Regions from separate parts of the Caldimonas sp. KR1-144 genome, predicted to be linked through region 1. Evidence: predicted binding sites of a transcription regulator. Region 1 holds the regulator's gene; each other region holds the start of a gene.

Evidence for each region. The regulator FNR, encoded in region 1, switches genes on or off when oxygen is low (the NO sensors DNR and NnrR bind a similar motif). The targets are predictions, from matches to a motif close to TTGATNNNNATCAA.
Region 2: ACO2TI_RS11895 (DUF2249 domain-containing protein) is a predicted target of FNR. The motif match lies at 2,538-2,551, and genes of this name have one in related genera.
Region 3: ACO2TI_RS09490 (OmpW/AlkL family protein) is a predicted target of FNR. The motif match lies at 7,346-7,359, and genes of this name have one in related genera.

Annotation. Positions count from the first base shown of each region.
Region 1 is NZ_JBMSEE010000012.1:84,025-94,282, forward strand. Features, by position in the region: gene ccoO (cytochrome-c oxidase, cbb3-type subunit II) at 1-477, shown strand, start outside; gene ACO2TI_RS22500 (cbb3-type cytochrome oxidase subunit 3) at 488-643, shown strand; gene ccoP (cytochrome-c oxidase, cbb3-type subunit III) at 640-1,551, shown strand; gene ccoG (cytochrome c oxidase accessory protein CcoG) at 1,574-3,004, shown strand; gene ACO2TI_RS22515 (nitrogen fixation protein FixH) at 3,001-3,234, shown strand; gene fnr (fumarate/nitrate reduction transcriptional regulator Fnr) at 3,242-3,979, opposite strand; gene hemN (oxygen-independent coproporphyrinogen III oxidase) at 4,123-5,502, shown strand; gene ACO2TI_RS22530 (sulfite exporter TauE/SafE family protein) at 5,513-6,268, shown strand; gene icd (NADP-dependent isocitrate dehydrogenase) at 6,406-7,659, shown strand; gene ACO2TI_RS22540 (cold-shock protein) at 7,793-8,050, opposite strand; gene clpS (ATP-dependent Clp protease adapter ClpS) at 8,309-8,665, shown strand; gene clpA (ATP-dependent Clp protease ATP-binding subunit ClpA) at 8,662-10,258, shown strand, end outside.
Region 2 is NZ_JBMSEE010000004.1:295,192-305,449, forward strand. Features, by position in the region: gene ACO2TI_RS11885 (type IV pili methyl-accepting chemotaxis transducer N-terminal domain-containing protein) at 1-1,455, shown strand, start outside; gene ACO2TI_RS11890 (response regulator) at 1,471-2,142, shown strand; gene ACO2TI_RS11895 (DUF2249 domain-containing protein) at 2,180-2,467, opposite strand; tRNA gene ACO2TI_RS11900 (tRNA-Pro) at 2,620-2,696, opposite strand; gene ACO2TI_RS11905 (MerR family transcriptional regulator) at 2,755-3,216, opposite strand; gene ACO2TI_RS11910 (integration host factor subunit alpha) at 3,253-3,594, opposite strand; gene pheT (phenylalanine--tRNA ligase subunit beta) at 3,628-6,051, opposite strand; gene ACO2TI_RS11920 (phenylalanine--tRNA ligase subunit alpha) at 6,097-7,146, opposite strand; gene rplT (50S ribosomal protein L20) at 7,256-7,612, opposite strand; gene rpmI (50S ribosomal protein L35) at 7,645-7,848, opposite strand; gene infC (translation initiation factor IF-3) at 7,993-8,541, opposite strand; gene thrS (threonine--tRNA ligase) at 8,628-10,258, opposite strand, start outside.
Region 3 is NZ_JBMSEE010000003.1:322,190-332,447, forward strand. Features, by position in the region: S-adenosyl-L-homocysteine riboswitch at 231-327, shown strand; gene ahcY (adenosylhomocysteinase) at 354-1,784, shown strand; gene ACO2TI_RS09455 (VOC family protein) at 1,799-2,191, shown strand; gene ACO2TI_RS09460 (TlyA family RNA methyltransferase) at 2,193-2,978, shown strand; gene metF (methylenetetrahydrofolate reductase [NAD(P)H]) at 2,975-3,829, shown strand; gene ACO2TI_RS09470 (GNAT family N-acetyltransferase) at 3,826-4,404, shown strand; gene ACO2TI_RS09475 (zinc-binding alcohol dehydrogenase family protein) at 4,405-5,427, opposite strand; gene ACO2TI_RS09480 (LysR substrate-binding domain-containing protein) at 5,522-6,445, shown strand; gene ACO2TI_RS09485 (PPK2 family polyphosphate kinase) at 6,435-7,271, opposite strand; gene ACO2TI_RS09490 (OmpW/AlkL family protein) at 7,469-8,074, shown strand; gene ACO2TI_RS09495 (5-formyltetrahydrofolate cyclo-ligase) at 8,075-8,689, opposite strand; gene ACO2TI_RS09500 (TfoX/Sxy family protein) at 8,726-9,139, shown strand; gene ACO2TI_RS09505 (MBL fold metallo-hydrolase) at 9,108-10,118, opposite strand; gene ACO2TI_RS09510 (DUF2917 domain-containing protein) at 10,205-10,258, opposite strand, start outside.

The DNA of each region.
Region 1 (10,258 bases):
GTCGACGGCCTCAAGCCCTACACCGCGCTGCAGCTCGCCGGGCGCGACATCTACCTGCGCGAAGGCTGCTACGGCTGCCACTCCCAGATGATCCGCACGCTGCGCGCCGAGACGCTGCGCTACGGGCCGTACTCGCAGGCCGGCGAGTTTGTCTACGACCATCCGTTCCAGTGGGGCAGCAAGCGCACCGGGCCGGATCTCGCACGCGTCGGCGGGCGCTACAGCGACGAGTGGCACCGCATCCACATGCACAACCCGCGCGACCTCGTGCCGGAGTCGAACATGCCGGCCTATCCGTGGCTGGCCACGGCGCCGCTCAAGCCCGAGGAGGCCGAGCCCAAGATGCGCGCGCTGCGCACGCTGGGCGTGCCGTATCCCGACGAGCAGATCGCCGGCGCCGCTGCCGAGCTCAAGGGCAAGACCGAGCTCGACGCCCTTGTGGCCTACCTGCAGGTGCTCGGCACCGCGGTGAAGTGAGGAGGGCGCGATGGACATCAACGACGCACGCATTGCGGTGACGGTGCTGCTGTTCGCGGCCTTCATCGGCATCGTGGCCTGGGCTTGTGCGCGCAGCAACCGCGCGCGCTTCGACGAGGCCGCGCTGCTGCCGTTCGCCGACGAAGAAAAAGGGAGAAAGGCATGAGCGATTTCGTCTCGAACGGCTGGTCGATCTTCGTCGCGGTGGTGACGATCGTCGGTCTGGTCGCCTGCTTGTGGCTGTTGGTGGTCGCGAGCAAGCGCACCGTGATGGCCAACGACAACACCACCGGTCACGTCTTCGACGGCGACCTGCGCGAGATGAACAACCCGCTGCCGCGCTGGTGGATGGTGCTGTTCGTGCTGACGGTGGTGTTCTCGATCGTCTACCTGCTGCTGTACCCCGGGCTGGGCAGCTCCAAGGGGCAGTTGGGCTGGACTTCGCCGGGCGAAGTGGCGTCCGCCAACGAGCGGGCGCGCTCGCAGATGGAGGCCGTGTACGCGCGCTTCCAGCCGATGAGTGTCGAGGCCCTGGCGCAAGACGCCGGCGCGCGCGCGATCGGCGAGCGGCTGTTCCTGAACAACTGCGCCACCTGCCACGGCTCGGACGCGCGCGGCAGCAAGGGCTTTCCTAACCTGACCGACGACGACTGGCTGTGGGGCGGCAAGCCCGAGAACATCGTCGAGACGATCACCAAGGGGCGCCAGGGCATGATGCCGCCGATGGCGGCCGCGCTCGGCAGCGCCGAGGACGCGCGCAACGTTGCGAACTACGTGCTCAGCCTGTCGGGCAGCCCGCACAACAACATCGCGGCCCAGCTCGGCAAGAGCAAGTTCGGCGCCTGCGCGGCCTGCCACGGCATCGACGGCAAGGGCAACCAGGCACTCGGCGCGCCGAACCTGAGCGACCGCATCTGGTTGCACGGATGGGGCGAGGCAGCGGTGATGGCGATGATCACCAACGGCAAGCACAACCAGATGCCGGCCTTCGGCGAGCGTCTCAGCGACGTGCAGGTCCGCATCCTCGCCGGCTACGTGACCGGCATGCGCGGTCAGACCGTGGCGGCGCGATGAACGTCATCGGGAAGGCGGGCGGATGAACGAGTCCCCGGCCCGCGCAGGCGATGCGACCGTCGAGATCGTGTCGCTCTACCGCAAGGAGGCGACCATCCATGCGCGTGCCGTGCACGGCTGGTTCGCCGCCTGGCGCTGGGTGTTGGTGTGGCTCACCCAGCTGGTCTTCTACGGCCTGCCGTGGCTCACGTGGAATGGTCGCCCGGCGGTGCTGTTCGACCTGATCGAGCGGCGCTTCTACATCTTCGGCCTCGTCCTCTACCCGCAGGACTTCATCTACCTCACGGCGCTGCTGATCGTCTGCGCCTACGGCCTGTTCCTGTTCACTGCGGTGGCGGGGCGACTGTGGTGCGGCTACGCCTGCCCGCAGACGGTCTACACCGAGATCTTCATGTGGGTGGAGGAAAGGCTCGAAGGCGACCGCAACGCGCGCATCCGCCTCGATGCGTCGCCGTGGACCTTGGAGAAACTGCTGCGCCGCGGCGGCAAGCACCTCGCGTGGGGTGCGATCGGGCTGTGGACCGGCTTCACCTTCGTCGGCTATTTCACGCCGATCCGCCAGCTGTGGGCGGGTGCGATGTCCTTCGGCCTGGGCCCCTGGGAATCGTTCTGGATCCTGTTCTACGGCTTCGCCACCTACGGCAACGCCGGCTTCCTGCGCGAGCAGGTATGCAAGTACATGTGCCCGTACGCGCGCTTCCAGAGCGCGATGTTCGACCACGACACGCTGATCATCAGCTACGACCCGGGCCGCGGCGAGCCGCGCGGCTCGCGACCGCGCAGCATGGCGCATGCCCAGCTTCGCGGCCAGGGCAAGGGCGATTGCATCGACTGCACGCTGTGCGTGCAGGTCTGCCCGACCGGCATCGACATCCGCCGCGGCCTGCAGTACGAATGCATCGGCTGCGCCGCCTGCATCGACGTGTGCAACGGCGTGATGGACAAGATGAGCTACCCGCGCGGCCTGATCCGCTACGCGACGCAGCGCGAGATCGATGGCGGCGCGCGCCTTGGCTGGCGGCGCGTGCTGCGCCCGCGCGTGCTCGTGTACTCGCTGGTGCTGCTGCTGATCTCGGTGGCCTTCGTCGCATCGGTGGCGCTGCGCGCGCCGCTGCGCGTCGACGTGGTGCGCGATCGCGGCAGCCTGGCGCGGCTGGTGGAGGACGGTCGCATCGAGAACAGCTACCGCCTGCAGCTGATGAGCTCGTCCGAGGCGGCATTGCGCGTGCAGGTGTCGGTGCGCGGCATAGACGGCGCCAAGGTGCTGACGCGCTCGGCGGTCACCGAGCTCGGCGCGGCCGAGTCGCGCTGGCTGCCGCTGGCGGTGCAGGTGCCGCCCGAAGCGGCGCTGTCGATCGGGCCCGGTGCGCATCGCATCGAGTTCGTGATCGACGTTCAAGGTGCCGGCCGCGCGCCGGTGATCGAAACCTCGACTTTCGTGGTGCCGCGATGACGACCCAAGCTGCGTGCGCGCCGTGGTGGCGCTTTCCGATCGTCTGGCTCGTGATCGCCGGGCCGCTGGCGGTGGTGGTGGCGGGTGTGCTGACCGCCGTGCTGGCGGTGAACGGCGCCGACGCCAGCGTGCCGGCGGTGCCGGTCACGCGCGAGCGCAGCGCCGCGCCGGCAATGGCCGGACGCAATCACGCGGCGACGCCGCTGCCTTCGGGCAGCGCTTCTCGCTGACCGCGGTTCAGCAGCTGGTCGCGGCGACCAGCCGGCGCAGGCCGGCGGCGTCGCGCACGCGCACGTCGCGCTGCTTGACCTCGAGCAGGCCGTCGTCTTGGAACTTGGAGAAGGTGCGGCTCACGGTCTCGAGCTTGAGACCGAGGTAGCTGCCGATCTCCTCTCGCGTCATGCGCAACACCAGCGCGGTCGGCGAGAAGCCGCGCGCCTGCAGGCGCTGCGTGAGGTTGAGCAGGAAGGCCGCCACACGCTCCTCGGCGCGCATGCTGCCCAGCAGCAGCATCACGCCGTGGTCGCGCACGATCTCGCGGCTCATGATCTTGTGGAACTGCTGCTGCAGCGGCGTGAACTCGCGCGAGAGCTTCTCGAGCTGCTCGTACGGGATTTGGCAGACCTGGGAGTCTTCCAGCGCGACCGCATCGACCGTGTGGCGGTCGCTGCTGATGCCGTCCAGGCCGAGCAGTTCGCCGGCCATCTGGAAGCCGGTGACCTGGTCGCGGCCGTCGTCGGCGACGACGCGGGTCTTGAAGAATCCGGTGCGTACGGCGTAGATCGACGTGAAGCGATCGCCGGCCTGGAACAGGGGCTCGCCGCGGCGCACGGAACGCGGCGGCGCGACGAAGCGCCCCAACCGGTCCAGTTCGTCGGCGGACAGCCCGAGCGGCAGGCACAGCTCGCGCAGGTTGCAACTCGAGCATGCGACCTTGACGGCCTCGATGCGCGTTGAATCGGCAGAAGCACTCATGCGCGAAATTATCGTGATGCAGCTCAGCGCGAGAACTCGTGCGGCGCCGCCGCGCAAGCGCTGTTTGACGGAGATCAAGCGACTGCGCGGACCCGGGCGGCACAGTCCTTCGCATGCTCACCGAGCCGAAATCCGTGGCGCCCATGATCGACGCCGAGCTGCTGCGCCGCTTCTCCAAGGGCGGGCCTCGCTACACCTCCTATCCGACCGCCGATCGCTTCGTCGAGGCCTTCGGCGCCGAGCAGTACCTGCAGGCGCTGGCCCAACGCCGCGAAGGCGGGGCGCTGCATGGCGGCGAACCTTTGTCGGTCTACGTTCACATCCCGTTTTGCGAGTCGCTGTGCTACTACTGCGCCTGCAACAAGGTCGTCACGCGCCAGCATGGCCGTGCCGAGCCTTATCTGGCGGCGCTGGAGACGGAGATGGCGCTGCAGGCGCAGGCGCTCGGGCCGCACCGGCCGGTCGCGCAGCTGCACCTGGGCGGGGGCACGCCGACCTTCCTCAGCGATGCCGAGCTCTTGCGCCTGATGACCAGCCTGCGGCGCAGCTTCGCGTTGCAGCCCGGTGCCGAATGCTCGATCGAGGTGGACCCGCGGACCGTGGACACGTCGCGGCTGGCGTGGCTGGCCGAGCTGGGCTTCAACCGCATCAGCTTCGGCGTCCAGGATCTGGACGCAGCGGTGCAGCAGGCGGTGCACCGCGTGCAGCCGCTCGAGCAGATCGAGGCGTTGATGCGCGATGCGCGGGCATTGGGCTTCGAGTCGATCAACGTCGACCTGATCCACGGCCTGCCGCGGCAGACCACGGCGTCGTTCGCGCGCACCGTGCGCGAGATCGCCCGGCTGCGGCCCGACCGCATCGCGCTGTATGCCTACGCCCACCTGCCGCAGCGCTTCAAGCCGCAGCGGCGCATCGTCGCCGAGGAACTGCCCGGTGCGGGAGAGCGGGTGGCGCTGCTGGCCCAGGCGATCGACGGCTTCCTCGAGGCGGGTTATGAGTACATCGGCATGGACCATTTCGCGCTGCCGGGCGATTCGCTGGCCGTTGCGCGGCGGCAGGGCCGTCTGCATCGCAGCTTCCAGGGCTACTGCACACAGCCCGACGGCGATCTGATCGCGCTCGGCGTCTCGGCAATCGGCCGCGTCGGCGCGACCTACAGCCAGAACACCAAGGATCTGGCCGAGTACCAGGAACTGCTCGCCGCGGGCGTGCTGCCCGTCGTGCGCGGTCTGGCGCTCAGCCGGGACGACCTGCTGCGCCGCGCGGTGATCATGGCGCTGATGTGCCAGGGGCGGCTGGCGTTCGAGTCGATCGAGCTGGCGCACCTGATCGATTTCCGCACCTACTTCGCCGAGGAATTGGCGGAGCTGCAGGCACTGGCCGACGACGGCCTGGTGACGATCGACGCCGACGGCCTTGAGGTCACGCCCTTGGGCTGGTACTTCGTGCGTGTGATCGCGATGGTGTTCGACAGGCCGCTGCGCAGCGACCGTGCGCGCGAGCACTACTCGAAGGTGATCTGAGGATCCGTCGATGGACGGCTCCCTGCTGCTGTCCGGCCTGCTGATCGGCTTGGCCGGGAGTCCGCATTGCATCGCGATGTGCGCCGCGCCTTGCACGGCGCTGGCCTCGCGCTGCGATCCGCAGCGTCCGCGGCGGGCGCTGCTCGCCTGGCACGCGGGCCGCGCGCTCGCCTACACGGCGGCCGGTGCGCTGGCGGCCGCGGGCAGCGGCGCGCTGTTCGAGCTGGCGCGCGCGTCGGTGGCGCTGAAGCCCTTGTGGACGCTGCTGCAGGTGGCGGCGATGGTCCTGGGCTTGTGGCTGCTGGTGACCGGCCGGGCACCGTATTGGTCGGCCACCGGCATGCCGGGCTGGCTGCGTCGCATCGGCGCTGCGGATGACGCTCGGCCGATCGTCGTGGCGCCCGCCGGCCAGCGCGGCGCGTTCGCGATCGAAGCGCCGTCGGCTGGGGGTGGCTGGCGCGCCGGCGCCGCCGGACTCGCCTGGGTGGCGTGGCCCTGCGGCCTGCTCTACGCGGCGCTGGCGGTCGCGACGCTGGGGGCGACACCCTGGCACGGCGCTGCCGTGATGGCGGCCTTCGCGCTGGGCAGTTCGGCGGGCCTCGCGGCCGGGTCGTGGCTGTGGCGGCTGGGACGGGGCAACCGCCAGGTCGTGCCGCCGACGGTCGCGCTGCGCCTGGCCGGCGCGTTGCTGACCGCCGCCGGACTGTGGGCGTTGTGGCGCCACGGCGTGGCGGGCGAGGTTCAGGCCTGGTGCCTGCCATCCTGATCGCAGCGCCAGTGAAGCCCCGAAGGCCCGAGCGCTAGAGTCGCTCGCCTACAATCGCCGGCTCGGTCCGACACCGTCGCCGGCCCGAAAAGAACCCTCCCGCAGCCTTATCGATCCCCGAGCGGAGACTCATCGACATGTACCAGCACATCAAGGTGCCCACGGGCGGCCAGAAGATCACGGTCAACAAGGACTTCTCGCTGAACGTGCCCGACCAGCCCATCATTCCCTACATCGAGGGCGACGGCACCGGGTTCGACATCACGCCGGTGATGATCAAGGTCGTGGACGCGGCCGTCGAGAAGAGCTACGGCGGCAAGCGCAAGATCCACTGGATGGAGATCTACGCCGGCGAGAAGTCGACCAAGGTCTACGGCCCGGACGTCTGGCTGCCGGAAGAGACCCTGCAGGTGCTCAAGGAGTACGTGGTCTCGATCAAGGGCCCGCTGACCACGCCGGTCGGCGGCGGCATCCGCTCGCTGAACGTCGCGCTGCGCCAGGAGTTGGACCTCTACGTCTGCCTGCGCCCGGTGCGCTACTTCAAGGGCGTGCCCTCGCCGGTCAAGGAGCCCGAGAAGACCGACATGGTCATCTTCCGCGAGAACTCGGAAGACATCTACGCCGGCATCGAGTTCGAAGCCCAGAGCGAGAAGGCCAAGAAGCTGATCAAGATCCTGCAAGAGGAATTCGGCGTCAAGAAGATCCGCTTCCCCGAGACCTCGGGCATCGGCGTCAAGCCGGTCTCGAAGGAGGGCACCGAGCGCCTGGTGCGCAAGGCCATCCAGTACGCGATCGACAACGACAAGCCCTCGGTCACCCTGGTTCACAAGGGCAACATCATGAAGTTCACGGAAGGCGGCTTCCGTGACTGGGGCTACGCCCTGGCCCAGAAGGAGTTCGGCGCCGAGCTGATCGACGGCGGCCCGTGGTGCAAGTTCAAGAATCCGAAGACGGGCAAGGACATCGTCGTCAAGGACGCGATCGCCGACGCCTTCTTGCAGCAGATCCTGCTTCGCCCGGCCGAGTACTCGGTGATCGCGACGCTGAACCTCAACGGCGACTACGTCTCCGACGCGCTGGCGGCGCAGGTCGGCGGCATCGGCATCGCCCCGGGCGCAAACCTCTCGGACTCGGTCGCGATGTTCGAGGCCACCCACGGCACCGCACCCAAGTACGCCGGCAAGGACTACGTCAACCCGGGCTCCGAGATCCTCTCGGCCGAGATGATGCTGCGTCACATGGGCTGGACCGAAGCGGCCGACCTGATCATCAGCTCGATGGAGAAGGCCATCCTGTCCAAGAAGGTGACCTACGACTTCGCCCGTCTGCTCGATGGCGCGACGCAGGTCAGCTGCTCGGGATTCGGCCAGGTCATGATCGACCACATGTGAACCGCCGGCGCTGGCCGCCGGAATCGAACGAAATCAGAAGGGCCCGCCATCGGCGGGCCCTTCTTTCATGTCGCTTGTGCTTTTGTCTTGCCCGGCGGCCGTCGTGTCAGCTTGGCGGCAGCCTCGGCCGGCCTCAGGGGCTCGGCTGGGGCGCTGCCTCGCTGCGGACGGCGGCACCGCTACGGGCATCGACCGGCGTGATGTTCTGCGCCAGCTTGCCCTTGGGACCTTCGACCAGCTCGAAGGTCACGCGGCTGCCCTGCTTGAGCGTCCTAAAGCCTTCCATCTGGATGGCCGAAAAATGGGCGAAGACGTCTTCGCCACCCCCCTCCGGCTCGATGAAGCCGAAGCCCTTTGCATCGTTGAACCACTTGACGGTCCCGTTGGCCATGACGCCCTCCTCAAACGGGTGCACTATCGTTATTGGGTCATTCTTGGCGAGCGCTTTTCGGGGTGTCAATGGCGCGGACCCGGTAAGCCCCTGCCCGCGGCAGGGGCGGCCAAGAGGCGTGTCGGATCCATGCCCTCGCCGTGGCGCCCAGGCGTCATGCCTTGAACGCGGGGAATCAGTCGCCATCTGCCCACGCAAAGGGTCGTCCGAGCCCCCTGGCGCGAGTGCGGATCGGACGCTGTCTATAGAATGAATTCCATGCCGGACGACCCGATCAAACCCCCCGCAGTGCCGAGCGTCTTGCCCCGGCCGGACGACGGTCAGGGTGCGGTCGTGGCCGAGCGGAAAACGGCCAAGGTCGAACCTCCCCGGCTGTTCCAGGTCGTGATGCTGAACGACGACTACACCCCGATGGAGTTCGTCGTGATGGTGCTGCAGGAGTACTTCCAGCGGGACATCGAAACAGCCACGCAGATCATGCTGAAGATCCATCACGAAGGCAAAGGCGTGTGCGGCGTCTACACCAAGGACGTCGCCGCCACGAAAGTCGAGTTGGTGCTCGCGGCCGCCAAGCGGTCGGGACACCCGTTGCAATGCACCATGGAGGCCGCATGATTGCCCAGGAACTAGAAGTCAGCCTGCATATGGCCTTCGTCGAGGCCAGGCAGCAGCGGCACGAATTCATCACGGTCGAGCATCTCCTGCTGGCTCTGCTCGACAACCCCTCGGCCTCCGAGGTGCTGAAGGCGTGCTCGGCCAACATCGATGACCTGCGCAAGAGCCTGACGCAGTTCATCAAGGAGAACACGCCCACCGTCGGCGGTACCGACGAGGTGGACACCCAGCCCACGCTGGGTTTCCAGCGCGTGATCCAGCGCGCGATCATGCACGTGCAGTCCACCGGCAATGGCAAGAAGGAAGTGACCGGCGCCAACGTGCTGGTTGCCATCTTCGGCGAGAAGGACTCGCACGCCGTCTACTACCTGCACCAGCAGGGTGTGACGCGCCTGGACGTGGTGAACTTCATCGCCCACGGCATCAAGAAGAGCGAGCCGCCGGAGCCGTCGAAGTCCAGCGACGGCGGCGCCGACGCCGAGAAGGAAGAAGCCGCGGAGGGCAAGGGCTCGCCGCTGGAGCAGTTCACTCAGAACCTCAACCAGCTGGCACGCGAAGGCAAGATCGATCCGCTGATCGGCCGCGAGCTCGAGGTCGAGCGGGTGATCCAGGTGCTGTGCCGCCGGCGCAAGAACAACCCGCTGCTGGTCGGCGAGGCCGGCGTCGGCAAGACCGCGATCGCCGAGGGCCTGGCCTGGCGCATCACGCAAAGCGACGTGCCCGAGGTGCTCGCCGATGCCAACGTCTACGCGCTCGACATGGGCGCGCTGCTGGCCGGCACCAAGTACCGCGGCGATTTCGAGCAGCGCCTGAAGGCCGTGCTGAAGTCGCTCAAGGACCAGCCGGGCGCGATCCTCTTCATCGACGAGATCCACACCCTGATCGGCGCCGGCGCGGCGTCGGGCGGCACGCTGGACGCGAGCAATCTGCTCAAGCCGGCGCTGTCGAGCGGCGCGCTCAAGTGCATCGGCGCGACCACGTTCACCGAGTACCGCGGCATCTTCGAGAAGGACGCGGCGCTGTCGCGGCGCTTCCAGAAGATCGACGTGGTGGAGCCCTCGGTCGAGCAGACGATCGAGATCCTCAAGGGACTGAAGTCGCGCTTCGAGGATCACCACCAGGTCAAGTACGCGCTTGGCGCGCTGCAGGCCGCGGCCGAGCTGTCGGCCAAGTACATCAGCGACCGCCATCTGCCGGACAAGGCGATTGACGTGATCGACGAGGCCGGCGCCGCGCAGCGCATCCTGCCCAAGAGCAAGCAGAAGAAGACCATCACGCGCAGCGAGGTCGAAGACATCGTCGCGAAGATCGCGCGCATCCCGCCCGCGAGCGTCAGCAACGACGACCGCGGCAAGCTGAAGAACCTCGACCGCGACCTCAAGAACGTGGTGTTCGGCCAGGACGCCGCGATCGACGCGCTGGCTTCGGCGATCAAGATGGCGCGCTCGGGCCTCGGCAAGCCGGACAAGCCGATCGGCTCGTTCCTGTTCAGCGGCCCGACCGGTGTCGGCAAGACCGAGGTCGCGCGCCAGCTCGCGTTCACGCTGGGCATCGAGCTGATCCGCTTCGACATGTCGGAGTACATGGAGCGCC
Region 2 (10,258 bases), on a different contig from region 1:
GTCGATGCGATCGAGCACCGGCTGGCGCGCTGGACCACGCTGCTGACGCTGTTCCAGCTCGGCCTGATGGCGCTGGCCATCGCCGGCGGCGTGACGCTGCTCTACGCCGCCTACCTGTTCGTCTTCAATCCGCTGGCGCGGCTGCAGGCCGGCCTGGCGCGCATCGAGGCCGGCGACCTCGGCGCGCGCGTCGACGTGGCCAGCCACGACGAATTCGGCCACCTGTCGCAAAGCTTCAACCGCATGGCGGCCACGCTGCAGGGCTTCTACCGCGACCTCGAGGACAAGGTGCGCCGCAAGACCGAGACCTTGCGCGCCGAGCGCGAGCGGCTCGCGCTGCTGTACGACGCCAGCGCCTTCGTCGGTCGCGCCGCCAATCTGCAGGCCCTGGCCGAAGGCCTGGCCGGGCGCATGCGCCGGGCCGTGCACGCCGATGCGGCGATGCTGCGCTGGCGCGACGGCCAGCACGGCGAGCACGTGCTGCTGGCTTCCGAGGGCGTGCCTGCGGGCCTGCTCGAGCATGAACGCTGCCTGTCCGACGGCGGCTGCCACTGCGTCAGCGAGCCGCAGACGAGCGCGGTGCGCAGCATCCCGATTCGCGCCGCCGACGCAGGTGCGCCGACGCCTTGCGAGCGCTTCGGCTTCGATCGCATGGTGGCCGTGCCGGTGCGCCTGCACGAGCAATCGCTGGGCGAGGTCAACCTGCTGTTCCGCGGCAACGGCGCAGCGCTCGCGAGCGAAGACCTGCAGCTGCTCGAAAGCCTGGCGAGCCACTTTGCCAGCGGCATGGAAGGACTGCGTGCGGCCGCGCTCGAGCGCGAGGCCGCGGTGGCCGAGGAGCGCAGCCTGATCGCGCGCGAGCTCCACGACTCGATCGCCCAGGGGCTGGCATTCATGAAGATCCAGGTGCAGCTGCTGCGCCGCGCACTCGAGCGCGGCGAGGCCGCGCTGGCCCTGGGCACCGTCGACGAGATCGATGCCGGCGTGCGCGAGAGCACGGCCGACGTGCGCGAGCTGCTGCTGCACTTTCGCACCCGCACCAACGGCGACGACATCGTGCCGGCGCTCAAGACCACGCTGCAGAAGTTCCACCACCAGACCGGCCTGGAGACGCACATCGACGTCCACGGCCGCGGCGTGCCGCTCGCGCCCGATGTCCAGGTGCAGCTGCTGCATGTGGTGCAGGAAGCGCTGTCGAACGTGCGCAAGCACGCCGGTGCAACCAAGGTCTGGCTCGACGTTCAGCAGCAACCGAACTGGCGCATCGAGGTGCGCGACGACGGTCTCGGCTTCGATACCGGCACCGATGCGCAGCCCGACGAGACGCATGTCGGCCTGCGCATCATGAGCGAGCGCGCTGCCGGCATCGGCGCACAGGTGCATGTGCGTTCCGCGCCGGGCGCGGGCACTCGCGTCGTCGTCTCGCTGCCCGAGCGCGAAGCGCAGGCCGCGTGAAGAAGGAGCGAGTCCATGAGCGATGCGATCAAGGTCATGGTGGTCGACGACCACACGCTCTTTCGGCGCGGGCTGACCGCGCTGCTGGTCAGCGACGGCCGATTCGAGGTCGTGGCCGAGGCCGGCGACGCCGCGAAGGCGCAGCAGCTCGCGGCGCAGCTGCGCCCGCAGGTCATGCTGCTGGACAACCACCTGCCCGGCGCGCGCGGCGTCGACGCCTTGCCCGATCTGCTGCGCGCCGCCCCGGGCATGCGCATCCTGATGCTGACCATGAGCGAGGACGAGCGCGACCTCGCCGACGCGATGCGCGCCGGCGCGTCAGGCTACCTGCTGAAGACCTCCGACAGCGACGAGCTGGGCGACGCGATCGAGCGCGCCGCGCGCGGTCAGTCCAGCGTGAGCGCGGCGATGACGGCCAAGCTGGCGGCGGCCTTCCAGTTCACGGCCGCCGCGTCGGCGCAGGCCGAGCCCGCCGTGCCGGCGCATGCGATCGACAGCCTGTCGGCGCGCGAGCGCGAGATCCTCGAGCTGATCGCCGCGGGCCGGAGCAACAAGGAGATTGCGCGCGAACTGGCGATCGCCGAGACCACGGTCAAGATCCACGTGCAGCACATCCTGCGCAAGCTGCAGCTCAGCTCGCGCGTGCAGGCCGCGGTGGTGGCGGCGACCTACCGCGCCAGCGCCTGACCCGGCGCCGGCGTCGGCGTCGATCATCGACAAAGCCTCAATGGCCGCCGCAGCTGCCGCAGCAATTGCCATCGGCGTGCGCTGCGGCGAGCTTGGTGATGCGAACGCGCCAGACTTCGGGCCCGCGCTCGAGATAGTCCCAGGCGAACTGTCCGGGCTTCTCGGCCTGCATCTGGTGGTACAGCGGCTTGGGATCGTGGTCGTTGACGAGCTCCAGCGTCTCGCCGCCGCCCAGGCTGCGGAAGGTGTTGAAGATCAGCGGATGGCGCTCGCGCGGCGCGATCTCGCGCACGTCGATCTTGGTGCCGTAGTTGGTCAGGGTCATGGCTGCTCGCTCCTGCGACTGAAGATGCATTTCGGATGCAGCAATGTAGGAAGCCAGCGGCGCGGGCGTTCTGACGCAGGTCAAGCTCGAAACGAAAGCAGACCCGAAACGAAAAAAGCCCGGTGTCTTTCGACACCGGGCTTGCTCGTTCTTGGTCGGGACGGCGGGATTCGAACTCGCGACCCCTTGCACCCCATGCAAGTGCGCTACCAGGCTGCGCTACGCCCCGAAGAAGCGCGCATTATAGCCGCAGGATTCATGCGCTTCGCGCTGCGGCGCCCTCGCGATCACACGGCGAGCAGGCCGCGAATCGAGATCAGTTCTTCGCGGATCGGCGCCCACGGGTCACCTTCGACGCCGGCCGAAACCGAGGTGCGGGCGGCCGGGGCCGGCGAGTCCTTCTTCAGCAGCGCGACGGCCATCGTCGCGTCGTCTTCGACCAGCGCTTCGTCATCGCCTTCGGGTGGCAGCGCGGCGCCGGCCGGCACGCGCATCGGGGACTCCGCGAGCCGGTTGCGCGCGCCGCTGATCGTGAAGCCCTGGTCGTACAGCAGCTCGCGGATGCGACGGATCAGCAGCACCTCGTGGTGCTGGTAGTAGCGCCGGTTGCCGCGGCGCTTCATCGGCTTGAGCTGGGTGAACTCCTGTTCCCAGTAGCGCAGCACGTAGGGCTTCACGCCACACAGCTCGCTGACCTCACCGATCGTGAAATAGCGCTTGGCTGGGATGGGCGGCAGCGCTTTTTCCATTGGAAATCAATGAGGTGTGGGGGTTTTGTTCAGACTTTACTCGAAGTCGTCGCCGTTGGGGATCTCGCCTTGCACCAGGGCCTTGAGCTTGTGGCTGGCATGAAACGTCACCACGTTGCGTGCCTTGATGGGGATCGCTTCGCCCGTTCGCGGGTTGCGGCCCGGGCGCGGTGCCTTGCGGCGGATCTGGAAGTTTCCGAAGCCCGAGAGCTTGGCGTCATTGCCCGCCACGAGCTGCTCGTGCAGCAGCTCGAAGAAGGCTTCGACCATGTCCTTGGACTCGCGCTTGTTGAGGCCCAGGCGCTCGAACAGCAGCTCGGCGAGCTCCGCCTTGGTCAGCGTCGGCGTTTCGAGCGTCGGGAGGATGACTCGGTCCATGTCTTGGCTCATCGTCTTCCGGAGTTGGTCGGATCAGCCGCGCAGGCGCACGCCCAGCGTGCTACTAAGGTGTGTCACCACGGCCTGCACGGCCGCATCGATGCGCTCGTCGGTCAGCGTCGCCTGCTCGTCGAGCAGCTCGAGGCGCACGGCGAGGCTGCGTTCACCGGCGGCGATCTCGGCCGTCGGCGTCTTCGGGCGGTAGACGTCGAACAGTAGCGCGTCGCGCACCAGGCCGTCGGTCGGCGCGGCTTTCACGGCGGCGATCAGTGCGTCATGCGTCACGCCCTCGCCGGCAATCAGCGCGAGGTCGCGCGTCACCGGCAGCTGGCGCGGCACCGGCGTGGCCTGCGGCAGGCGGCCGCGCATCAGCGCTTCGGCGTCGAGCTCGAAGACGATCGGTGCGCTCGGCAGCTCGTAGGCCTGGCGCCAGCGCGGATGCAGCTCGCCGACGTGGCCGATCGTCACGCCGTCCAGCTCGATGCGCGCGCTGCGCCCCGGGTGCAGGGCCGGATGCTCGGCGGCGGCGAAGCGCGCGACGCGCGGCGCCAGCAGCGCCTCGATGTCGCCCTTGACGTCGTAGAAGTCGACCGCGCGCTCGGGCTGGCCCCATTGCAGCTCCGCGGCCGGCCCGGCGGCCAGGCCGGCCAGGCGCAGCGGCTGTGCGATGCCGGCGACCGTGGCGTCGCTTTCGAGCACCGAGGCATCGCGCAGGAACACCTTGCCGAGCTCGAACACGCGCACGCGCTGGGCCTTGCGGGCCAGGTTGTAGCGCAGCACCTGGACCAGGCTGCCGATGAGGCTGGTGCGCATCACGTCGAGCTGGCTGGCGATCGGGTTGAGCAGCTTGATCGGGTTGTCGCAGCCGGCGAGCTCGCGTTCCCAGCGCGCGTCGACGAAGCTGTAGTTCAGCGTCTCCTGGTAGCCCAGTCCGGCCAGCGCATGGCGCAGCACGTGCGGCGAGCGGCGCGCCTCCGCACCTACGCGCGCGGTCACCGGCGCCAGCGGCGGGGTGCCCGGCAGCCTGGGATAGCCCAGCACGCGGATGACTTCTTCGATCAGGTCTTCCTCGATCGAGATGTCGAAGCGGTTGCTCGGCGGCGTGACGGTCAGGCTGCCATCGGCTTCGGTGAAGGCCAGGCCCAGGCGGCGGAACACCTCCGCACACTGCGCCTGCGTGACCGGCATGCCGATCACCTTGCTTGCCCGCGCGACGCGCATCGTCACCGGCTGCGGCTTGGGCAGGTTGACGACGTGGTCGTCCATCGGGCCGGCCTCCCCGCCGCAGATCTGCTGCACGAGCGCGGTGATGCGCTCGATGTGCTCGACGGTGAGCGCCGGGTCGACGCCGCGCTCGAAGCGGTGGCCGGCGTCGGTCGAGAAGTTGTAGCGGCGCGAGCGACCCATCACCGCCTTGGGCCACCAGAACGCGGCTTCGACGTAGATGTTGCGCGTGTCGTCCGAGACCGCGGTCGACTGCCCGCCCATGATGCCGGCCAGCGACTCGACCCTGCCGTCGCCATCGGCGATCACGCCGACCTGCTCGTCGACCGTGATGGTGTTGCCGTTGAGCAGCTCGAGCGACTCGCCCGCGCGGCCCCAGCGCACGACGAGGCCGCCGTGGATCTTGTCGAGGTCGAAGATGTGCGACGGGCGGCCGAACTCGAACATCACGTAGTTCGAAATGTCGACCAGCGCGCTCACCGAGCGCTGGCCGCAGCGCGCGAGGCGCTCGACCATCCAGGCCGGCGTGGCGGCCTTGGGGTTCACGCCGCGCACCACGCGGCCCGAGAAGCGGCCGCACAGGTCAGGAGCCTCGACGCGCACTGGCAGCTTGGCGTCGTGCTTCGGCGCGACGGGCGGGAAGGCCGGCGTCGACAGCGGCGCGCCGGTGAGCGCGGCGACGTCGCGGGCGATGCCGTAGACGCTCAGCGCATGCGCGAGGTTGGGCGTGAGCTTGAGCGTGAACAGCGTGTCGTCGAGCGCGAGGTGCTCGCGGATGTTGCGACCCACCGGCGCGTCGTCGGCCAGGATCAGCAGGCCGCCGTGGTCGTCGGAGAGCTTGAGTTCCCGCGCCGAGCACAGCATGCCCTGGCTCTCGACGCCACGCAGCTTGCCGAGCTTGATGCGAAACGGCTCGCCGCCCTCTTCGGCGGGCGGCAGTTCGGCGCCGACGAGCGCGCACGGCACCTTGATGCCCGCTCGCACGTTGGGCGCGCCGCAGACGATGTTGAGCACAGCGCCGGTGCCTGCGTCGACCTGGCAGACGTTCAGGCGGTCCGCGCCCGGGTGCTTCTCGACCGAGAGCACCTTGGCGACGACGACCTGCGAGAACGGAGGCGCCACCGGGCGCAGCTCCTCGACCTCGAGGCCGGACATCGTGAGCAGCTCGGCCAGTTCGGCGGTGGACAGGGGCGGGTTGCAGAAGTCGCGCAACCAGGACTCGGGGAATTGCATGGTGCTTGTCTTGGAAAACCGTTCGGGGCTGTTTCTTCGCGCGCGTCAGGCGAACTGGCGCAGGAAGCGCAGGTCGCCGTCGAAGAACAGGCGCAAGTCATTGACGCCGTAGCGCAGCATCGCGAGCCGGTCGATGCCCGAGCCGAACGCGAAGCCGATGTAGCGCTCGGGATCGAGCCCCATGTTGCGGATCACCTGCGGGTGCACCTGGCCGGAGCCGGAGACCTCGAGCCAGCGCCCGGCCAGCGGGCCGGTGGCGAACTTCATGTCGATCTCGGCGCTCGGCTCGGTGAACGGGAAGTAGCTCGGCCGGAAGCGGATCTCGAGGTCCTTGGTCTCGAAGAAGGCCTGGATGAAATCGACGTAGACCGCCTTCAGGTCCTTGAAGCTGATGTTCTCGCCGACCCACAGGCCCTCGACCTGGTGGAACATCGGCGAGTGGGTCGCGTCACTGTCGACCCGGTAGGTGCGGCCCGGCGCGATCACGCGGATCTCGGGCATCGGCAGGCCGGCGTCGAGCAGGTGCTTGTGGCGCTTGACGTGCTGGACCGCGTAGCGGATCTGCATCGGGCTGGTGTGGGTGCGCAGCACGTAGCCGCCTTCGACGTAGAAGGTGTCGTGCATCGAACGCGCGGGATGGTCCTGCGGCGTGTTCAACGCGGTGAAGTTGAACCAGTCGGCCTCGATCTCCGGGCCGTCGGCGACGTCGAAGCCCATCGAGCCGAAGATCTGCTCGATGCGCTCCATCGCGCGCGTGACCGGGTGCAGACCGCCCTGCCCTGGCGTGCGGCCGGGCAGCGTGACGTCGAGCGCCTCGGCGCGCAGCTGCTGCGCGAGCTCGGCGTCGGCCAGGGCTTGTCGGCGCGCATTGAGCGCGGCCTCGACCTGCTGCTTGGCCTCGTTGATGCGCGCGCCTTGTGCCTTCTTCTCCTCGGGCGCAAGCGCCGCCAGGCCCTTGAGCAGCTCGGTCAGGCGACCGCTCTTGCCGAGAAAGCGGGCCTTGGCGTTCTCGAGTTCGGCCGGCGTCGGCGCGGCGTCGAACGCGGCGGCGGCATCGGCGACCAGCGTGGCGAGCGAGGAGACGGTGTCGTTCATTGGGGGATCAAGCGGGGAAACAAAAAAAGGCCTGCACTCGGTGCAGGCCTTCTCGCATGAGGCCGGGGCCGCCGTCGCGGACGGCACCGGGAATCGGGATGAACCGAAATCAGGCGAGCTGGGCCTTCACCTTGTCGACGATGCTGCTAAAGGCAGCGATGTCGTTCACGGCCATGTCGGCGAGAACCTTGCGGTCGATCTCGATCTGGGCCTTCTTCAGGCCCGCCATGAAGCGGCTGTAGGTGACGCCGAAGCTGCGCGACGCGGCGTTGATGCGGGCGATCCACAGACGGCGGAACACGCGCTTCTTGGCACGGCGGTCACGGTAGGCATATTGACCCGCCTTCATCACCGCCTGCTTGGCGATGCGATAGACGTTCTTGCGGCGGCCGCGGAAGCCCTTGGCGAGGGCCAGGATCTTCTTGTGGCGGGCGCGGGCGGTGACACCACGTTTGACGCGAGGCATGTCTTGCTCCTTCTACGAGTGGGGACCCCGGCTTACAGGCCGGCGAACGGCAGCATCTGGGCCATGTGGCCCATGTTGGTCTCGTGCACGTTGGCCGAGCCACGCAGATGGCGCTTGTTCTTGGTGGTCTTCTTCGTGAGGATGTGACGCTTGAACGCCTGACCGCGCTTGACGGTGCCACCCGGACGAACGCGGAACCGCTTGGCCGCGCTCTTCTTGGTCTTCATCTTGGGCATGACTGCTCCTTCTTCGTCGTTCCCGCAGGCGCCGCGAACCGTTCGCGGACTTGGGGGCCTGCCGGGCACTGGCTCCGGGCGGCGGCGACCAACCGCCGCCCGGGCATCTTGTCCGCCACGAGCCTTGCGGCTCGCGGCGCTGAATCACTTCTTCTTCTTCGGGGCCAGCACCATGATCATCTGGCGCCCTTCGAGCTTGGGCATGTTCTCGACGACCGACACCTCGGTCAGGTCGTCCCGCACGCGTTCCAGGAGGCGCATGCCCAACTCCTGGTGCGTGATCTCGCGGCCGCGGAAGCGCAACGTGACCTTGCCCTTGTCGCCCTCTTCCAGGAAGCGGCGCAGGTTGCGCAGCTTGATCTGGTAGTCACCTTCGTCGGTGCCGGGGCGGAACTTGACTTCCTTGATCTCGATGACGTGCTGCTTGGCCTTGGCCTCTGCCGCGCGCTTCTGCTCCTGGTACTTGAACTTGCCGTAGTCCATCAGGCGGCAGACCGGCGGGTTCGCGGTGGCCGAGATCTCGACGAGATCGACGTCCGCCTCGCCGGCGAGGCGCAATGCTTCCTGGATCGACACGATGCCCAGCGGCTCGTTGTCCGGCCCGTTGAGGCGCACCTCCGGAGCCATGATCTCGCGGTTCAGCCGATGCTTGCGCTCGTCATTGCGAATGCGACGTTCAAAGAAGTTAGCGATGGTCGGTTTCCTTCCGAGCCGTGAGGCTCAATACTCATCTTCACGCGCCTGGGACGACCAAGGCGCGACGGGGAAAAGACTCCACGTCACGCCTTGCTGGCGATGTCACCGGTGATCCTTTGGATGAAGGCTTCCAGGGGCATCGCACCGAGGTCCTGGTTGCCCCGGGCGCGCACCGCAACGGCCCCGGACGCCTTCTCCTTGTCGCCAACGACCAGGAGGTACGGGACCTTTTGCAACGAATGCTCGCGGATTTTATACGTGATTTTCTCGTTCCGCAAATCGGCGCTCGCTCTAACTCCTTGTTTTTGAAGCGTTTTCGCGATCTGAGTAACGGTATCGGCCTGCGCGTCGGTGATGCTCATGACCACCACCTGCGTCGGCGCCAGCCACGCCGGCAAGGCGCCGGCATGCTGCTCGATCAGGATGCCGATGAATCGCTCCAGACTGCCCACGATGGCGCGGTGCAGCATCACCGGTGCGTGCCGGGAGCCGTCCTCGGCGACGTACTCGGCATCGAGCCGCCCGGGAAGCGAGAAGTCGACCTGCATCGTGCCGCACTGCCACTGTCGGCCGATCGCGTCCTTGAGCGTGTACTCGATCTTGGGGCCGTAGAAGGCGCCGTCGCCCGGCGAGATCTGGAACTCGCAACCGGAGCGGCGCAGGCTTTCCATCAGCGCGTGCTCGGCCTTGTCCCAGACCTCGTCCGAGCCGATGCGCGCGGCCGGGCGCGTGGCGACCTTGTAGATGATGTCGGTGAAGCCGAAGTCCTTGTAGACCTTCTGCAGCAGCGCCGTGTAGGCCACGCACTCGTCGAGGATCATGTCCTCGGTGCAGAAGATGTGGCCGTCGTCTTGCGTGAAGCCGCGCACGCGCATGATGCCGTGCAGGCCGCCCGTGGGCTCGTTGCGGTGGCACTGGCCGAACTCGCCGTAGCGCAGCGGCAGGTCGCGGTAGCTCTTGATGCCCTGCTTGTAGATGAGGATGTGGCCCGGGCAGTTCATCGGCTTGAGGGCGTAGTCGCGCTTCTCGCTCTCGGTCGTGAACATGTTCTCCCGGTACTTGTCCCAGTGGCCGGTCTTCTCCCACAGCGACTTGTCCAGGATCTGCGGTCCCTTGACCTCCTGGTAGCCGTTGTCGCGGTAGACGGCGCGCATGTACTGCTCGACCTGCTGCCAGACCGTCCAGCCCTTGGGGTGCCAGAACACCAGGCCGGGCGCGTGCTCGTCCATGTGGAAGAGATCGAGCTCGCGGCCAAGCTTGCGGTGGTCGCGCTTCTCGGCTTCTTCCAGGCGCACGAGGTATTGCTGCAGCTCCTCCTTCGTCGCCCAGGCGGTGCCGTAGACGCGCTGGAGCATCTCGTTGCGGTGGTCGCCGCGCCAGTAGGCGCCGGCCACCTTCATCAGCTTGAAATGCTTGAGCTTGCCCGTGCTCGGCACGTGCGGGCCGCGGCACAGGTCCTCGAAGGCGCCTTCGCGGTACAGCGAGACGTCCTCGTTGGCCGGGATGCTGGCGATGATCTCGGCCTTGTAGTGCTCGCCCAAACCCTTGAAGTAGGCCACGGCCTCGTCGCGCGGCAGCACGCGGCGTTCGACCTTCTCATCCTTCTTCGCCAGCTCGGACATCTTGGCCTCGATGGCCGCCAGGTCCTCGGGCGTGAAGGGACGCTTGTAGGAGAAGTCGTAGTAGAAGCCGTCTTCGATCACCGGACCGATCG
Region 3 (10,258 bases), on a different contig from region 1:
GCGAGTTAAGCGGCGCGCCCCTGGAGCGAGCACCGCAGGGAACCCGCGGCAACGCCGCGGGCGCCGGATCGGGGGTCGCCTTTCTTTGCCTACTTTCTTTGGCGAAGCAAAGAAAGTAGGTCGCCCGCCGAGGCGAAATCCCGGCATCGAGCCTCGCAGAGACGACACCACTCCCGCAGAGCGGCATCCCCCGCAGGCCCCCAACAAACACAACCCGCTAAAATCCACCCCGCTTCGAGGAGCGTTGCGACGCGGCCCCCCACCGCGCCAGGCTCGAAGCGGGCCCCCGCCGGGTGGCCTCACCGGTTCCAACGGCGCTCGCCCACCCCCTTTTCAAACAAGGAGTGCGCGAGATGAGCGCTGTTCTGAAGCCCGCCCAAGACCACGTGGTCGCCGACCTGTCGCTGGCCGACTGGGGTCGCAAGGAAATCAAGATCGCCGAGACCGAGATGCCCGGCCTGATGGCGATCCGCGAGGAGTTCGCGAAGAGCCAGCCGCTCAAGGGCGCGCGCATCACCGGCTCGCTGCACATGACGATCCAGACCGCGGTGCTGGTCGAGACGCTGCAGGCGCTCGGCGCGCAGGTGCGCTGGGCCTCGTGCAACATCTTCTCGACCCAGGACCACGCCGCCGCCGCGCTGGCCGCCGTCGGCACGCCGGTGTTTGCCTACAAGGGCGAGTCGCTGGCCGACTACTGGGACTACACGCACCGCATCTTCGACTTCGGCCCCAAGGGCAGCGAGGCCGAAGGCCCGAACATGATCCTCGACGACGGCGGCGACGCGACGCTGCTGATGCACCTGGGCAAGCAGGCCGAGAAGAACCCGGCCGTGCTGGCCAACCCGGGCAGCGAGGAGGAGCGCGTGCTGTTCGCCGCGATCAAGGCCAAGCTCGCCGAGGACGCGACCTGGTATTCGCGCAAGAGCGCCCAGATCATCGGCGTGACCGAGGAGACCACCACCGGCGTGCATCGCCTGAAGGAGATGTCGGCCAAGGGCACGCTGATGTTCCGCGCGATCAACGTCAACGACAGCGTCACCAAGAGCAAGTTCGACAACCTCTACGGCTGCCGCGAGTCGCTGGTCGACGGCATCAAGCGCGCGACCGACGTGATGATCGCCGGCAAGGTCGCCGTGGTCTGCGGCTACGGCGACGTGGGCAAGGGCTCGGCCCAGGCGCTGCGCGCGCTGTCGGCGCAGGTCTGGGTCACCGAGATCGACCCGATCAATGCGCTGCAGGCCGCGATGGAGGGCTATCGCGTCGTGACGATGGAGTACGCCGCCGACAAGGCCGACATCTTCGTGACGACCACCGGCAACCGCGACGTCATCACCTACGAGCACATGGCCGCGATGAAGGACCAGGCCATCGTCTGCAACATCGGCCACTTCGACAACGAGATCCAGGTCGCCCAGCTCGAGGCCAAGTGCCAGTGGGAGGAGATCAAGCCGCAGGTCGACCACGTGATCTTCCCGGACGGCAAGCGCATCATCCTGCTCGCCAAGGGCCGCCTGGTGAACCTGGGCTGCGCCACCGGCCACCCGAGCTATGTGATGTCGTCGAGTTTCGCCAACCAGACCATCGCGCAGATCGAGCTGTACGCCCATCCGGACAGCTACGACATCGGCAAGGTCTACGTGCTGCCCAAGCACCTCGACGAGAAGGTCGCGCGGCTGCAGCTCAAGAAGCTCGGCGCCCAGCTCACCGAGCTGACCGACGAACAGGCCGCCTACATCGGCGTGCCCAAGCAGGGTCCGTACAAGCCGGACACCTACCGCTACTGAGCGACGACGACGCCGTGCGCCTGCGCAGCGCGCGCCCGACCAACGATCTCGCGGCCCTCGAGCGCTTCTACACGGCGCTCGGCTGCGAGGTCGTCGGCCGCTTCGAGGACCACCAGGGCTTCGACGGCCTGATCCTCGGCCGCGCCGGCGAGCGCTGGCAGATCGAGTTCGTGCGCGAACATGGCGTCGCCGCGCCGCGCGCACCGACCCCGGAGCACCTGCTCGTGTTCTACGTCGACGACGAAGCCTCGCTTCACGCCTGCGCCCGCCGTCTGCTGGACGCGGGCGCGCGCGAGGTCGCCCCGCACAACCCCTACTGGAGCGCTTGCGCGCGCTGCTTCGAGGACCCGGACGGCTACGTCGTCGCGGTCTCGCTGCCGCCACCGCAGACGCTGGAGCGACGTTGAGATGCGCGCCGACCAGCTGCTCGTCGAACGCGGCCTCGCGGCCTCGCGCTCGCAGGCGCAGCGGCTGATCGCCGCCGGCGTCGAGTGGGAGGCAGGCGGGCGCTGGCAGCGCGTGGCCAAGAACGGCGACGAGCTGCCGGCGCACGCGCCGCTGCGCCTGCTCGACGACGCCGAGGCGCGCTGGGTCTCGCGCGGCGGCCTCAAGCTCGACGGCGCGCTGGCGCGCACCGGGCTCGACGTGACCGGTCGCGTCTGCCTCGATGTCGGCCAGAGCACCGGCGGCTTTACCGAGGTGCTGCTCGCGCGCGGCGCGGCCCGCGTGGTCGGCTTCGACGTCGGCCACGGTCAGCTGCACGACAAGCTTCGCGGCGACGCGCGCGTGGTCCCGCTCGAGGGCCTGCACCTGCGCGAGCTGGCCGGCTCGGAGCTCGCCGCGCATGCGCCCGAAGGCGGCTTCGATCTCGTCGTCGCCGACCTGTCCTTCATCTCGCTGGCGGCCAACCTCGCGCACCTCGCGCCGTGGCTGAAGGCCGGCGGCGACGCGCTGCTGCTGGTCAAGCCGCAGTTCGAGGTCGGCCCGCAGCATGTCGGCAAGGGCGGCATCGTCAAGGACCCGGCGCAGTACGCGCGCGTCGAGGCCGCGGTGCGCGAGGCCTGCGCGGCGCTGCGCTGGACGGTGCGCGACTGGTTCGAAAGCACGATCGCCGGCGGCGGCCGCGGCAACACCGAAGGCAACACCGAATACTTCGTCTGGGCTCAAGACCCTGCGAAAGGACCATCGCCATGACAACCCCCAAGCGCTCGCTGCCGCTGAGCCTGGAGTTCTTTCCCGCCAAGACGCCCGAGGGCGCCGAGAAGCAGGTCGCCGTGCGCCGCGCGCTGTATGCGCTGTCGCCCGAGTTCTGCTCGGTGACCTTCGGCGCCGGCGGCTCGACGCAGGAAGGCACCTGGAACGCGGTGCAGGCCATCCGCGCCGAAGGCCACGAGGCCGCGCCGCACTACTCGTGCATCGGCGCGAGCAAGGACACGGTGCGCGCCGCGCTCGCGCGCTTCAAGGACGCAGGCATCCGCCGCATCGTCGCGCTGCGCGGCGACCTGCCCAGCGGCTACGGGGGCTTCGGCGAGTTCCGCTACGCGAGCGACCTGGTCGCATTCATCCGCGCGGAGACCGGCGAGCACTTCCACATCGAGGTCGCGGCCTATCCCGAAATGCACCCGCAGGCGCGCAGCCCGGAGGCCGACCTGAAGGCCTTCGTCGCCAAGGTCCGCGCCGGCGCGTCGAGCGCGATCACGCAGTACTTCTTCAACGCCGATGCCTATTTCCGCTTCGTCGACGAGGCGCGCGCGCACGGCGTGGAGATCGACATCGTGCCGGGCATCATGCCGATCACGAACTCGTCGCAGCTGATCCGCTTCTCGGAGGCTTGCGGCGCCGAGATCCCGCGCTGGCTGCGGCTGCGGCTGGAGGGCTTCGGCGACGACCGCGACTCGATTCAGGCCCTCGGGCTCGACGTCGTGACCGGCCTGGTCGACCAGCTGCGCGCAGCCGGCGTGCCGGGCATCCACTTCTACACGATGAACCAGAGCGCCGCGGTGCTGGAGATCTGCCGCCGGCTCGGCCTGGGCAACGCGGCATGAGCTGGTACCCCGGCCTCGACGTGCTGCCGACGCTCGAGGCGCCGCGCCTGCGGCTGCGCATGCTGCGCGACGGCGATGCCGACGCGATCTTCGCGGTGTTCGGCGACCCGCAGGTCATGCGCTACGCCAGCCGGCCGGCGATGACCGAAAGGGCCGCGGCCGCCGCCTACATCGAAGGCATCCGCCACGACTTCACCGCGCGGCGGCTCTTTCAATGGGGCATCGAGCGGCGCGGCGACGGCGCCGTCATCGGCACCGTCACGTTGTTTTCGCTCAACGCGCAGTGCCGGCGCGCCGAGATCGGCTACATGCTGGGACGCGCGCATTGGGGCGCGGGCTTCGCCAGCGAAGCCGTCGGCACGGTGGTCGACCACGCATTCGCGCGCGAAGGCCTCGACCTCCTGCGGCTCGAAGCCGACATCGACCCGCGCAACGCCGCCTCGGCGAGGCTGCTGGAGCGCGTCGGCTTCAAGCTCGAAGGCACGCTGCGCGAGCGCTGGATCGTCAATGGCGAGGTGTCCGACTCGGGCCTGTACGGCCTGCTCGCGCGCGAGCGGGCCGCGCTGCGCGGCTGATCAGTCGCCGAAGCCCTCCAAGACGAGCTTGCCGCGCGTGCGGCCGCTCTCGATGAGGGCATGCGCGCGCCTGAGCGTTGCCGCGTCGATCGGCCCCAGCACCTCGCTCGCGGTGCTGCGCAGCACGCCCTCGTCGACCAGGCGCGCCACCTCGGCGAGCAGTCGGCCCTGCTCGGCCATGTCGGGCGTCTGGTGCAGGGAGCGGGCGAACATCATTTCCCAGTGCAGCGACAAGGCCTTGCCCTTGAGCGCCATCACGTCGACCTCGCCGGCCGCGAAGTCGTCGATCACGCCGAGCCTGCCTTGCGGCACCAGCGCCTCGACGAGCTGCGCGTAGTGCTGCGGCGTGTGCGTCAGGCTGGCCGCATAGCGCAGCGGCGGCAGGCCCTCGATCGCCGCGAGCTGCGGCACCAGGGGCTGCGTGTGGTCGACCACGTGGTGGGCCCCGAGCTCCTTCAGCCACGCACGCGTCTCGGCGCGCGAAGCGCTGCCCACGACGGTGAGCACGGTGCGCGCACGGGCCAGCTGCACGAGAACCGAGCCGACCCCGCCGGCCGCGCCGGTGGCCAGCAGCGTGGCCGACTCGCCCGCCTGCACGCCGAGGCGGTCGAACAGCAGCTCCCACGCGGTGATCGCCGTCAGCGGCAGCGCCGCCGCCTCGGCGTCGCTCAGGCTGCGCGGCGCGTGCGAGGCGATGCGGTGGTCCACGCACTGCAGCTCGGCGTTGCTGCCGGGGCGCGTGATGTCGCCGGCATACCAGACGCGGTCGCCGACCGCGAAGCCGCGCACTTGCGCGCCGATCGCGCGCACGACGCCGACCGCATCCCAGCCCAGCACCACCGGCGTCACGCCATCCGCGCTGGCTCGGCGCTGCCGCACCTTGGCGTCGACCGGATTGACCGACACCGCGCGCACCTCGACCAGCAGGTCGCGAGGCCCGGGCTCGGGCGCGGGCAGCGACAGGTCGAGCAGCGACTCGGCGTGGTCGATCGGATGGGACTGCAGATAGCCGACGGCTTTCATGAGGGGGCTCCACGAACGGAAAGGTTGCGATGCCCGGGATGATGGTGATTCAATTCGACGTTGAGTAGCCAGTCGTTTAACGACACAGTTTCAAATGAAGATTGAAAATGTCGACGAGCTGCGCGTGCTGATCGAATGCGCCCGCGGCGGCAGCCTGACCGCGGCCGCACGGGTGCTGTCGGTCACGCCGGCGGCGGCCAGCGCGCTGCTCAAGCGGCTCGAAGCCCGGCTCGGCGCGCGGCTGGTCGAGCGCAGCACGCGCGCCTTGAGCCTCACGCCGCCGGGCGAGGCCTTCCTGGGCTACGCGCAGCGCGCGCTCGACCTGCTCGACGAAGGCGCCGCGCACATCGGCGACGATGCGAGCCGCCTGCGCGGCACGATCCGCCTGACCGGCCCGAGCGACCTCACGCGCAACGTGCTGCTGCCCTGGCTCGACGAGTTCCTCGAGGCGCATCCTGGCGTGGAGTTGCAGCTGAGCGTCGGCGACCGGCTGCAGGACGTGGTGCGCGACCAGGTCGACCTCGCGATTCGCACCGGCGAGCTGGCCGATTCGCGCCTGGTGGCGCGCCAGCTCGCGCGCACGCGTCGCATCGCGGTCGCCTCGCCCGACTACCTGGCGCGCCGCGGCACGCCGCGCGAGCCGGCCGATCTGGCCGCGCACGAATGCCTGACCTACCGCATCCGCCAGCGTCGCGAGACGATCTGGCGCTTCTGGGCCGAGGGCGCAACCGAAGCCGCGCCGCTGGCCGCCGTGCGCGTGAACGGCCGGCGCAGCGTCGACGACGCCGAGATCGCGCACCGCTGGGCGCTGGCCGGGCACGGCATCCTCTACAAAGGCGAGCTCGACGTGCGCGCCAGCCTCGCGCGCGGCGCGCTGGTGCGGCTGTTCCCCGGCCTGGTCGGCGACGCGTTGCCGCTGCACGCGGTGATGCCCAGCCAGCGCTTCCTGCCGCAGCGCGTGCGCGCGCTGGTCGATCACCTGGCGGCCCGACTGGCCGCCCAAATGCTCAGGCGATGACGACCAGCGCCGGATCGAAGTCCGGCTTCGGCGGCTTGAGCTTCATGTCCTTGAGCGTTTGCCGCACCAGGCTGGCGATCATCAGGTTGCGGTTGGTCTTGCTGTCGGCGGGGATCACGTACCAGGGCGCGTGCGCGCTCGAGGTCGCGGCGATCGCGCTCTGGTAGGCGCCCTGATAGGCGGCCCACTTCGCGCGCACGGCCAGATCGCCGGGCTGGAATTTCCAGCGCTTGGCCGGGTCGTCAACGCGCGCCTGCAAGCGCTGCTTCTGCTCTTCTTTCGAGATGTGAAGGAAGCACTTCAGGACCGCGGTGCCGGTGTCGTGCAGCAGGCGCTCGAACGCGACGATGTGTGCCAGGCGCCGGTCGCGCTCGGGGCGGTCGATCCAGCCCTCGACATAGGGCACCAGCACGTCTTCGTAGTGGCTGCGGTTGAACACGACGATCTCGCCGGCGCGCGGCACCACCGCGTGCACGCGCCACAGGAAGTCATGCGCGCGCTCGACCTCGCTGGGCGCCTTGAAGGCGGCAACGCGCACGCCCAGTGGGCTGCAGCGGTTGAAGACGGAGCGCGCGGTGCCGTCCTTGCCGGAGGCATCCATGCCCTGCAGCACCAGCAGCAGCTTGCGCGTGCCGCCGGCCTGGCCGTGCGCGTAGAGCAGGTCCTGCAGGCGGTCGATGTCGATCGCCAGCTCGTCGAGCCGGGCGTCGTCGGCCTCGTGACTGCTGCCCGCGAAGGGCCGGGCGCCGGGATCGACGTCCTTGAGCCGCAGGCCGGCACGCGCGCGCTCGAGGCGCCGGTTGTTCTTGCCGTTCTTGCCGGGCATCGCGTGGCTCCTTGCGGCGCGACGGCGCCGCTGGCGCGAATGTAGCGGCGCGGCGACGCCGCCGCGACGGCTCGTTGACGTGGATCAGCACTTCGCCCGGCGCTCAGGCCGACGTTGACCTGGGGCAAGGGCGTGCACAGCCCGCCGGCCTGCAATGGCGTCTGCGGGAGCGTTCCCGCTCACCGACCGGAACCATCATGTCCACGAACAAGCAACGTCTTCTCGCCGTCCTCGTCGCCGCGGCCGGCCTCACCTCGATCGCTCCCACGGCCCAGGCCGCCGAGCCCTGGCTCGTGCGCGTGCGCGCGCTGTACCTCGATCCGGCCAACAAGGACGACATCGCCGGCGCCGACCTGTCGGTCGACAGCAAGACCTTCCCCGAGGTCGACATCAGCTACTTCTTCACGCCCAACCTGGCCGCCGAGCTGGTGCTGACCTATCCGCAAAAGCACGACTTGAGCCTCGACGGCTCGAAGATCGGCACGCTCAAGCACCTGCCGCCGACGCTGTCGCTGCAGTACCACTTCATCCCCGAAGGCAGCGTGCGGCCGTACGCGGGCATCGGTATCAACTACACGCGCTTCTCGTCGGTCGACCTGCCGGCGGGGCTGGACGTGGACCGCAACAGCTGGGGCCTGGCCATCGGCGCCGGCGTCGACATCCCGGTGGCGAAGAATCTGCTGGTCAACGTCGACGTGAAGAAGGTGCAGATCCGCACCGACGTCTCGGCCGGCGGCAGCAAGCTCGGCGAATTCAGGGTCGACCCGCTGCTGTTCAGCGTCGGCCTCGGCTTCAAGTTCTAACTACTCGTCACGCGCCCACTGCACGCCGTCTTCCGTCAGCATGACATCCAGCGGGATGTCATGCGGCTCGGCCTCGAGCCACGGAATGAAGCCGTGCGCGTAGCCGATGCCCACGGTGAAGGGGCGCGGCGACAGCGCGGCGAGCGTGCGGTCGTAGAAGCCGCCGCCGTAGCCCAGGCGCACGCCCTTCGGGCCGAAGCCGACGCAGGGCACGAGCAGCAGCGTGGGCAGCAGCAAGTCGGTGCCCTGCGGCTTGGGGATGTCGTAGGCGTCGGGCTCCATCGGGCAGCCCGGGTACCACTGGTGAAAGCGCAGCTGCCGGGTCTCGCGGTTCATCACCGGCAAGCCGATGCGCCGCGGCGGCCCGTCGCCGGTGCCGTGGCCGGAGCCCTCGGTCCAGCGGTGGAGCGCCGGCAGCGGATCGAACTCACCCTTGATCGGCCAGTAGGCGCCCACCGTCACGTCCTCGCGCGTGGCCAGCCACACGCGCAGCACGCCTTGCAGTTGCACGGCGCGCTCGAGCCGGTCGGGCAGCGCCTGGCGCTCGGCCTGCAGCACCCGGCGCAGCTGGGCCTTGTCGCGTTGGAGGTTCAGCGGATCGAAGGGCAGCGTCATGGCCGGGATTCTCGCGGCTTCGTGCATGCTTCGGCCATGCCTGCCACCCCTCCTCCTCGCGACGGCTACGTCGACTGGTGTCTCGAGCTGCTGGCCGCCGTCGGCCCGGTGCGCGCCAGGCGCATGTTCGGCGGCCACGGCCTGTACGCCGACGACGTGATGGTCGGCCTGATCGCCGACGAGCAGCTCTACATGAAGACCGATGCGCTCACGCGCGAGCGCTGGGAGGCCGCCGGCGGGCGGCCGTTCGCCTACTCGCGCGAGAACCGCGCCGCCGTGACGATGAGCTACTGGACGCCGCCCGACGACGCGATGGACTCGCCGGCCGCGATGGCGCCGTGGGCCCGGCTCGCCCTCGAGGCGGCGCTGCGCTCGCGCGCGCAGGCCAAGCCCCGAACGGCCGCGAAGAAGAAGGCGGCTACTTCGCGTCGCGCGGCACCGAATAGTTGACCGGCACGAAGCGGTAGCCCGCCCCCTCGGCGCGCAAGTGGCCGAGGCCGGGGAACGACAGATGCGCGCCGCCGACCAGGTATCCCTGCTTGGCCGCCTCGGCGAACAGCTTCTTGCGCTGCACCGCGGCCGCCGGGCTGTCGCTGTCGAACTCGATCGTCACCTGCGGCTGCGGGAACTGCACCGCGGCAACGTGCATCAGGTCGCCCCACAACAGCAGCTTGTGGCCCTGGCTCTCGACCATGAACACGCTGTGGCCGGGCGTGTGGCCGTGGTTCGCGCGCGCCTTCACGCCGGGCACGAGCTCGGTGTCGCCGTCGAAGGGCTTGAAGCGGCCCGCCGCGACATAGGGCGCAACGGCGCCGCGCGCGCCTTCGAACATGCCCTTGGCGTCCTTCGGCGCCTTCTCGTAGTTCGCGTCGCTGAGCCAGAAGTCGGCGTCGTGCTTGTCGACGCGCACCACCGCGTTCGGAAACGCCGCCTGGCCGCCCGCGGCCAGGCCGCCGACGTGGTCGGGGTGCATGTGGGTGATGTAGACCTCGTCGACCTGCTCGGGCTGGTAGCCGGCGGCCTTGAGGTTGGCGACCAGCTTGCCGAGCGTGGGGCCGAACAGCCCCGCCGCGCCGGTGTCGACCAGCACCAGCTTGCTGCCGGTGTTGATCAGGAAGCCGTTGACCGAGGTCTCGAGCGGCGACTTGAGGTAGTTGGCCGCCAGCACCTTGTTGACCTTGGCCGGCGTCGTGCGCGTGAGCAGTTGGTCGACCGGCAGGTCCACCGTGCCGTCGGACAGCGCCGTGATCTCGAACTCGCCCAGCATCATCCGGTAGAAGCCGGGCGCCTGGGTCTTTTGCTGCGGGGCCGCGGCCTGCGCCTCGGTGCAGGTCAGCGACAGCGCCGACGCGAAGGCGATCGTGGCGGCAGTCACCACGCCCAGAACGGGCCGGTACGCGGGCTTGAACGGCGAGACGATGTGCGTCATGGGCTAGGCTCCTGGTGTGCGTTGTGATGGGCGCGCACGGTAGCCCAGCGCCGCGGCCCGCGCAACGCGTGGGCCGCTTTCTGCCTTCAGCGCATCGGCGCCGCTTCCAGCACCTCGAAGCTCGCGCTCGGCCAGGCCTC